DNA from 2 places in the Paenibacillus sp. SRL342 genome. Region 2 is predicted to be linked to the other one. Evidence: riboswitches for the same ligand, from Rfam matches in the RefSeq annotation. Region 2 holds a riboswitch; the other holds the start of a gene.
What was found. A riboswitch is a leader RNA that binds a small molecule or an ion and turns the genes downstream of it on or off. The one in region 2 is predicted to bind thiamine pyrophosphate.
Positions count from the first base shown of each region.

Region 1: another riboswitch for thiamine pyrophosphate. It lies ahead of AC4E8D_RS02395 (ABC transporter substrate-binding protein); the one in region 2 lies ahead of tenA (thiaminase II).

Region 1 is NZ_OZ481790.1:493,993-498,994, forward strand. Features, by position in the region: gene AC4E8D_RS02380 (ABC transporter ATP-binding protein) at 1-312, opposite strand, end outside; gene AC4E8D_RS02385 (ABC transporter permease) at 350-1,108, opposite strand; gene AC4E8D_RS02390 (thiamine-binding protein) at 1,108-1,398, opposite strand; gene AC4E8D_RS02395 (ABC transporter substrate-binding protein) at 1,661-2,701, opposite strand; TPP riboswitch at 2,923-3,035, opposite strand; gene AC4E8D_RS02400 (phospholipase D-like domain-containing protein) at 3,582-4,871, shown strand; gene AC4E8D_RS02405 (DUF2798 domain-containing protein) at 5,000-5,002, shown strand, end outside.
Region 2 is NZ_OZ481790.1:3,813,733-3,818,734, forward strand. Features, by position in the region: gene AC4E8D_RS16660 (endo-1,4-beta-xylanase) at 1-1,678, shown strand, start outside; TPP riboswitch at 1,886-1,983, shown strand; gene tenA (thiaminase II) at 2,097-2,759, shown strand; gene AC4E8D_RS16670 (spore coat protein) at 2,924-3,220, opposite strand; gene AC4E8D_RS16675 (hypothetical protein) at 3,232-3,381, opposite strand; gene AC4E8D_RS16680 (zinc-dependent alcohol dehydrogenase) at 3,417-4,553, opposite strand; gene AC4E8D_RS16685 (spore coat protein) at 4,550-4,936, opposite strand; gene AC4E8D_RS16690 (hypothetical protein) at 4,948-5,002, opposite strand, start outside.

The DNA of each region.
Region 1 (5,002 bases), 3.3 Mb from region 2:
GCCTTCCTGTGGCTTCAGCAGACCGCCGATGATATGGAACAGAGTGCTTTTGCCACAGCCAGAAGGTCCAACGATAGCAACAAACTCGCCTTGCTCCACAGTCAGGGACAGGCCGTTCAGAACCGGTAGCTTGCTGCGCCGTTCACGGAATGATGCATGAACATTAACAACGTCCAGTGCAGGTGGAACCGGAGCAGGAGTCGTGTTGGCAGGTCGATCAGGCGTAGCCGAGTTAAACTTTTCACCGTGCGTTGGCTCTATTACACTTGCTCCTCGTCCAGGCTGGACTTGTTCATCCTGTTGTCGATTCATATGGTCATCACTTCCTATATACAGATTACATGCTTTACTACCGCTTCTGTGGCCGCCAGCGCACGAGCAGCCTCTCCAGCAGGGCAATGAACAGGAAGAGCAGCAAGCTGAGCGCGACAATAATCATGATCGCCACGAATAAGCGGTCCGTACGATAAGCCGACTTTTGCAGCATCATATAATAACCAATACCCTTGTCTGCACCAATCCATTCGGCAATGATGGCACCCATCACGCTATAGGTAGCGGCGATTTTGACACCGGAGAACACGGATGGCAGCGCATGGGGGAGCTCCAGCTTCCAGAAGATATGATGACGTTTCGCACCAGCCATGCGCATATAGTTCATCATGGCCGCGTCAGTACGGGTCAAGCCGTCCATAGCCGCCACCGCAACGGGGAAGAAACAGACCAGGATGATCGTAATCAGCTTGGGCAGCAGCCCGAATCCGAACCAGATTAACAGGAGCGGTGCGAGCGCGATGGTCGGGATATTTTGACTAAGAATAAGTAAAGGATACAGGGCTGACTTGAGAAAAGGGACCAAATGCAGCACCATCGCAATCAGCAATCCGACCGCCGTGCCAGCGGCGAATCCGATAAGCGTTAACTGAATGGTTGCGGAAGCGTGCATGCCAAGCCGTTCGGCCTGAGTTGCTGCTTCGCGGGCGATATCGGACGGTGCAGGCAGCATCCATTTCTCAATATGGAAGAGGGAGACGGCTCCCTGCCATATCGCTATAAAGAGAATAACCGCCACAATGGGCGGCCATACACTTTTGAAATAGGCATGCATTAGCGATACTTCTCCGTCAGGGTATCCATGCTGAAGCCAGTAGGGCTATGGGCGATTTTGATCTGGGAGATGATGCTTGGGCTGCCAGCCTCCACGAGTACCTCGTGCATCTTGCGGACAACCTCCAGCAGTTCCTCCAGTTCCCCCTCCATCGTGGTGTCGAGTGCGTTCACCTGATATTTCAGGCCGGATTGCTGAATAACTTCAATGGCGCGATCTACGTAAGGATAAGAGTTCTCGCCATTTGGCGTTTTGGGAATAACCTGAATGCTAAGTAATGTGCTTGCCATGAGAGATCACGGCTCCTTTCGTGATATATAAAATGAACTAATGACTGTTACACTTACCACTTCGATGACAGAATAACCTTCCAATCGCTGTTATCCCCAGATTTTTTTGATTCCCTTTCTCTAAAGGGAAAATCCGGTGATAGCGTATGCTTCCGATGAAGCTTTCTTTCAGAAAGCTTTTAGGCGACCGCTTCGCTTTTTCACGTTATTTCTGTCCTCTCCGTCCTCGTGTAAATATTAAGTTCGTTTTATATGAGAAATTTTATTGGGGTAAAAACTCGTTTGTATATGCCTTGCTCACATCGATCTGTTCATCCAGCAGTTTTTTGCTAAACATCCAGTCAGTGTAGTTTTGCCACACTTCCTGTTTTTGTTCTCCCCAGCGCGGGGCGTCATCTGTGTACTTTGGACTAAGCCATTTCTGGCTTGCCAGCACCAATTCCTTATCCAGATCCGGTACAGCCTTGATCAGAATGTTGGCTGCGTCTTCGGGATGATCAATTGCGTATTGATACCCTTCGGAGGTGGCTTTCAGGAATGCTTTCACCAACTCAGGGTCGTTTTGGATCGTTTGCTCGTTGGTTACGAGGACAGGCGTGTAGTAATCCAATGCTTCTGAATAATCCTTCACATATAACATGTTGATCGGTTCCCCGCGCAGTTCGGCTTCAATGCCTGTCCAGGCGTAGAAAATCCACGCAAAATCAATGTCCCGTTTCACTGCGGTGAAAAAGTCAGCGTCACCCATGTTAATGTTTTTCACTTTCGATACATCGGCTCCGTCGCCTTCCATAATGGATTGCATCACGGCTTCTTCCACAGGGGAACCCCAACCGCCATAGGTTTTACCCTCAAAATCTTTCGGTGATTTGATATTCCGATTCGCCGGAGCGGCGAACCCGGATGTATTATGCTGAATAACTGCTGCAATGGAGACGAGAGGAACACCCTGTGTGCGGGCTTGAGTTACACTCTCCTGATAACTTACGCCAAACGGTACTTCATTGGAGGCAACCATCGTATCTGCGCCACCGGCACCTGGTTGTACAATCTCCACGTTCAAGCCTTCGGCCTTGTAAAAACCTTGATCTACAGCTGCATACAGGCCGGTATGATTCGTATTTGGTGTCCAGTCGAGCACCACTTTAATATCTTTCAGGGCGGCAGTGTCACCTTCGTTGCTGCTTTCCGTATTTGTGTTGCCGTTCTGCCCAGCTGGGGCAGCTTCTTTGCCACCACATGCGGCTACAGTCACCATAAGCACGCATAAGAGCAACAATCCCATCGTTTTACGCCATTTCATTTGTGGTTCTCTCCTTCGGTATGTCCGGCCGATTGGCACGGGGTACTCCTTGGCTTCATATCCAATCATCTTGCATAAATCGACAGATTTATACCAGTTGAGATCTGGATAACGTCACTTTTTTTAGCTCTCTGGCTATATAAAAGAACATTAAAAAAGCGCCCCGTATTCCGGGACGCGTGCAGGCGTTAGAGAGGTGGCGTTCAGCCATAGGGCTGTGCCATTTCGATATACTCCGATTCCTACGCTGGCATGATCCAGATCAGGTCTAAGGGTTAGTATCTTGGTGGGATACACTCTCAGCCGGCCAATTCCGACTCCCCTGGGAAACTATGAAGTTACGGGCATTACTAGGTGTAATTATAGGCCAGCGGGTGGAACGTGTCCAGTCAGGAACTGGATGGGGACACGTATGAACTTATCAAACAGGCCGTTATACATATGTATATCAGCCTGTTTAGATGTGTTATTTTCAATAATTATCGTGGCGAATCATATAAGGAAATCTGGCTGAGTGCAAAAGCATCGGATAGTGGGCCATAGCCTCAGTGCTGAGGATCTGGAAGGTTTTCAACAAAAACTTGGATCAAATCCGATGTTTGATATCTCGTCGCATCAGGGCTGCTTTCCCTATTTCAGTGATCAGCTCTTGATCGATTGACCTTGACCGGAGACGCTTGCTTCATTTAAACAACATAATTTAGATACAAAAGGAGATAGTACTGCTATACAAATAATTACTTTTTACATAAAAATGGGGGCGTACTGAATGATCCTTAAAACCATATTCGCAATTATTCTGTCCTATTGTGTCTACGTTTTTTTCACAGCTTACCTTTTATTTTTGGTTCCGTCTCCATCTACTATTGAAAATACGGATATGCAAAAATTGTTAACCGCAGGAAGTACGACAGATCGCGTACTGCTCTTGGAGGACGGCTTTCAATCCGGTCAGGTGAGAATCCAGACCATTCGAGAGGCAAAAACAAGCATCGACCTGGCTTATTACTCCATCCAAAAAGGAAAAACATCTCAACTCTTTTTTGCTGCTTTATTCGATGCAGCTGATCGGGGTGTTCATGTTCGAATCATTTTAGACGGGATTTTTCACAACATGCGCGGAGAATTGCGTGATATTCCTAATGCCATTGCAGCTCACCCCAATGTGGAGTTAAGGTATTATGAACCACTCAACATAGTTATGCCATGGACATGGCATAACCGTCTGCATGACAAGATCTTTCTTGTCGACAACACATATGGCATCATTGGCGGCCAAAATATTGGTGATAGATACATGGCATTGCAACCCAAAAAAGACTATGTATTCGATCGGGATGTCCTTGTTTACAATCCAAACCATAATACGAACAGCACAGTTGTTGAAATGAAAAAATATATAGATCTGTTATGGGAACATCCATTCACCAAACCAGAAAAACATGCCAAACGTCAACATCATGCAAAGGGGTTAAAAGAGCTGGCTCGGCTGGCTCAGTTATATAAAAAAGCTCGGGCTCAGAGCGATCCTTTTGTTAAAGTGTTGCCGAAGGAATGGGCTCAAGAGGCTCTTCGTTCCGACCACGTCGCTTTCATTCACAATCCAATCCAAAGGCTGTATAAAGACCCGATCATGTGGAGAGCATTTGTTCATTTCGCCAATCAAGCAAAGTCGAAGGTGTACCTTCAGACGCCATATGCCATTCCTACCAAGAAAATGAAGAAAGCCGTACATCTGTCGATGAATCCAAAAGCAGAATGGGTCATGGTAACCAATTCAATCCAGCAGACCCCTAACCCTTTGGCTTTCGCGGGATACTTAAGCTCTAAGAAACGGTTGCTTGATACCAATCTGGCCATTTATGAATACCAAGGCCCTTATTCCATACACGGCAAATCATTTGTCATGGATGATTACCTCAGCATGGTTGGTTCGTATAACCTTGATCCCAGATCCGCCTTTCTAAATACCGAATCTGCTGTGGTCATTTCTGGTTCTGCATTCGCCAACGAACTAACAGAAGCTATGGATATCAAACGTGCACATAGTACACGTGTGAATAATGGTGAGTATCCAGCAGAATCTACGAATCAGAAAGGCCCTGTTTTCAAACGAATGGCAATCACAGCTTTATCCAAACTGTCTTTTCTCTGGAGATTTCTGTTGTAGAGAAGAACCAGCTAATAGATATAGCTACTTTTACAAATTTTAATTTGGAAAAATCACAACTGTTCACAGAATGTTCACTTATGTGGAGGGTTTCCTCATCTCTATAATTACGAAGGTAAACAGAGAGGATG
Region 2 (5,002 bases):
CGAGGCGATTGCGGATAGCAATGGTGATGCCAACGGTTTACGTAAAAGTCCCTTTTATGAACTAATCGGTCCGGATTACATTGAGAAAACCTATGAATTCGCTCGTGCAGCAGATCCGAATGCCAAATTATATTACAACGAATACTTCACGGAAGTCCCTGAGAAAAGAGAGCATATGTTTCAGTTGGTCAAACGACTGAAAGATAAGGGGCTTATCGATGGTGTGGGTTTGCAATCCCACTATAACCTGGAATCCCCTCCCATCAAGGAAATTGAAAAAACGATCAACATGTTCGCCGAACTTGGATTGGATATTCAGATCACGGAACTGGATGTGGATAGCGGAATTCCATTTGGTGAAGAGATGTCGGATGAAGTTGCGGTAAAACAGGCGTATCGATATAAGGAACTGTTGGATTTGTACCAAAAACACAAAGATCACATCTCTTCAGTTACCTTATGGGGACTCCAAGATGAGAAGTCTTACAACAACCAGGCTATGCTGTTTGATTCAGCCCTGAAGGCCAAAAAAGCATACTGGGGGCTCGTGGATGAATCAGGCTTGCCTGTTTTGACACAGAGAGCCGTCTCACTTTCGGGTAAACCGGATATCAAAAAACATTCACAAGATCCACTCTGGAACAAAGCGGTGTCTACTCCACTGAAGGGCGACTCTTCGGGATCAGCCAGTTTCCGCACCTTATGGGATCAAAGTAACCTGTATATCCTTGTGGATGTTCAGGATGCGAAGGCAGATGTGAACGACAGAGTAGATATCTTTGTTGATCTCAATAATGGCAAGACCACTTCATATGAAGCAGATGACCGACACGTAATCATTAAGCGGTCGGGCAAAGCTGAGGGCGTGGAGCAGCGTTCATATCGTGTACGCGAGACCAAAGCAGGATATCAGGTTGAATTGTCCATTCCGTGGGGTGGTATCCAAGTCGGATCAGAATATGAAGCCGGATTGGATATCCGTGTGACTGATGGCGGTTCAAGTGGGACACAACCTTATAATCCAATGTACTGGAATGATCGAACACAATCTCAGGAACAGGATACAAGCAAATACGGCGTGATTCAGCTTGCCCCTATGCCCAAATCTGCACAAGCTGTACAAGGGATTGTTCAGATTGATGGGAAGAAAGACACATCATGGAATAAGGCTGTACCATTTGAAGTAAAACGGTTGAATGAGAACGAAGGTGCAGAGGCAGTCGCTCGGGCAATGTGGACAGGTGAGTATCTATACCTGCTGATCGACGTCACTGATCCAAACATCATCACAGATAACATCAACCCATGGGATCAGGATTCGGTTGAGATTTTCCTGGACGAGAATCACCAGCGCACACCGTATTTTCAATATGATGATGCCCAGTTCAGAATCAGTGCAGACAATGTGGGAACCTTTGCAGGGGGTGCCTCACCCGGACGCCTTGTAAGTGCTGTGAAGAAAACAAATAAAGGATATCTCGTAGAAGCCAGAATCCAGTTGCAATCACTGACGCCCAAAGCAGGAAATGTTCTCGGTTTCGATCTTCAAATTAACGACAACCAGGGCGGAGGTAAACAGAACGTAGCCAAATGGAATGATACGACCAATGAGAGCTGGAGAAACACTTCGCAGTACGGAATACTCACTTTTGTCGGAAAGAACAAGCTCGGTCATTAAACCATCGACAATAATTGTAAGAATAGAAACCATCATAACAGTGGATAAAACTCAACCATTGTTGTGATGGTTTTCATCATTTAAAGACGTCACTCAAGCTGATGAGGCGTGATACAATCTGTCTTGACTGTATTAAACAGCCCTTGATATACTAAATGGATGTTATTTTATTCTTTTATGCGGATAAGAAAGTAATCAACTACATACAACCGTTTGCGAGGGAGCCTTAACCGGCTGAGAGGGTGTTAAACCGACCTTACCTGATTTGGATAATGCCAACGTAGGGATGCAACGATGAAACACTGTACTTGGGTAGCTCATGCGAACCCTCTTGTTTTAGTGTATTTGTCTGCGAAACATCCTATGGATGTTTCGTTTTTTTGTTTTTAAATACGTACATTATGAATTGGAGGAACATATGTTGACTATTTCAGAGAGACTATATCGGGCGGCACAGCCTGTGTGGAAGGAATGTCTTGAGCATCCCTTTGTGAAAGGGATCGGAGATGGTTCCTTACCGGTTGAACAATTTCGTTATTATTTGTTGCAAGACTACTTGTACCTGTTCGATTATGCCCGCGTATTTGCACTAGGTATCGTCAAGTCGCACGACCCCAAATTGATGCAGTTTTTTAGTAAAAATGTAGATAACATCCTGAATGGCGAAATGAAAATTCATCGATCTTATATGGAACGACTAGAGATTACAGAGGATCATGTTTTTCAGGTAAAACCTGCACTGAAAAATGCAGCCTATACTAACTATATGCTCTCTGTTTCCCATGCGGGTGGTATAGCAGAAGTACTTGTATCCATTCTGGCCTGTTCATGGAGCTATGCAGAGATTGGTCAAGTCCTTGCTCAAAAGCCAGGTGCAGCTGATCATCCTTTTTATGGAGATTGGATCACAGGATATGCTTCCTCTGAATACAACAGCAACAATCAATCCCTTGTGACGTTAACGGATAAGTTATTAGAAGGCTGTAGCGAGGGAACGTACCAACGGATGGAAGATATTTTCGTGATGTGCAGTCGCTTTGAGCTTGATTTTTGGGAGATGTCATGGAGGCTGGAGCTTTGAGTTCAATGGTAGTTAATTCAATTTAGAGAGCAGCGTCCATAAACAATAAGAGGGCATAAAAGTTCGTATTGAAGAGGGAGGTTATCCCCCCTTGCTTCATACGAGCTTTCGTTTGTTACCTTTTGTTTCTCTCGTGGAGCTGCAACGATACCGAAAAAAGGGCGTCAGGACGGAATGTTCATAGCAGTTTGAATATTTTTCAGATCGAGCTGAATTTGCTCTGCAATATGGTAAGGGTGGTATAAGCCATGCTGCACCATGTAATTTGATATCTTTTCATGAGAGTCTATGGCTTCATCGAGCTGTTTCATCAAAATTTGTTTGATTTCGGGGGTGGCACATTCGGTCACAGCCATGGCGTAGTTTCTGACGCTGCTCTTGGCGTTCATCAAAAAATCCATTGCAATCACGTCATCGGTCAGCGTATTAAGACCAGTCATGTGTTCTAATATTGGGTTCATTTTTTTATCTCCTATACAGTCGCTTTAGACAGCACTCCACCGAGCTCCTGAAGCTGCTGTTGTGATAATATCGCATCTTGTTTCAAAATTTGTTTGAGCTCCGGGTCGGTTACCAGAGCTTGCATCGTCTTACATTTAGTCATGCAAAGCGTAAGTGGAATTCATTCAGATTGTCCTCCCGTGTATCTACTCATATTTAAGGCTTTAAGATGACTTTAATGCAATCGTCCGTTTTTGTATCGAACACTTCATAGCCCCGCTTGGCCTCGCTGAGCGGAATGACGTGCGTAACAATGTCCCCAGGGTTCACTTTGCCAGACGTCACCAACTCGTACATGTATGGCATGTAGTGAATGACCGGAGCTTGTCCGGAACGGATATTCACGTTTCGCTGCATGATGTCACCGAGTGGGAATCCGTTATAACGTCCGCCGTATACCCCAGTGACTTGAATGGTACCACCTTTGCGGACAGCCTGAGATGCAATGATAAATGCGCTCATGGTGCCGCCTTGCAGTTTCATACCGCTGGCTAGAAATTCAAGATCGCTCATCTTGCCGTCCATTCCTACCGCATCAATCACAACATCGGCGCCGCCTTTGGTCATTTCTTTGAGAGTGTTCCCAATATTCTTATCCTGTTCGAAGTTTACGATTTCCACATTGTTCGTTCGCTTTGCATGCTTTAAGCGGTAATCGACATAGTCGACGGCTATGACCCGCTTAGCACCTTTCAGCCAGCAGAACTTCTGGGCCAGGAGTCCGACCGGACCGCAGCCGAGCACGATGACTGTATCACCATTCTTAACGCCGGCGTTATCTACGCTCCAGAATGCTGTCGTCATGGCATCGGCGATCAAACTTAGCTTTTCGTCCGGTTGTTCGCAGTTCTCAGGGATCTTAAAATGGGTAAAATTAGCAAATGGGACCCGTAAATACTCGGCTTGCCCGCCGGGATATCCGCCGGTCGTTCCGGAGTAGCCGAAATAAGCGCCCATATCCCCGTGCTCGTTGGAATTGTCACATTGGCTTTCCAGCTGATTTTTGCAAAAAAAGCATTCTCCGCATGCGATGTTAAACGGAATGATCACACGGTCGCCTTTTTTTACCTTGGTCACGCCAGGACCTACTTCTTCTACGATCCCCATCGGCTCATGTCCGATGACATAGTTCTCCTGAAGGTTAGGGATCATCCCGTGAATCAGATGAAGGTCAGAACCGCAAATGGCGGTACTGGTGATCTTTACGATCATATCGTCCGGTTTCACAATCTTCGCATCCGGCACCTCTTTGACCACAACATTTTTAACCCCTTGATACGTTACCGCCTTCATGCTTTATGTCCTCCAATATGCTCATCTGGGGTCCGATCAAACATCCCTTTACGTGACGTATCTCCCGGGAACAGATTCATCTGCCCGATCATCACCGTATTTTTCGCCGAAAGCTGATCGAGTTGGTACTGTTCGTTCAGCTCATAAGGATGAAACCATTTTTTGCGAATCATGAGCTCTGAGATTTCTTGGTGCATTGCAATCCCCTGCTTAAGATGAGTATGCAGCAGGGCTCTTACATCCGGTGAAGCCGTTTCCGTCAGGGCGATGGACATATTACGTACCCCCTCCTTGGCACGAAGAAGGAAGTCCATGGCAAAAGTCATATCTGCCATTTCCGGCATATTCAATGAATTAATCGGATCTAAATAATCGGTATTCATCTGAGTTCCCCTTAATGTGTTATAGGTGTCGGATTATTCGGAACGGGTGCTTGAAAAGGAGCTCTT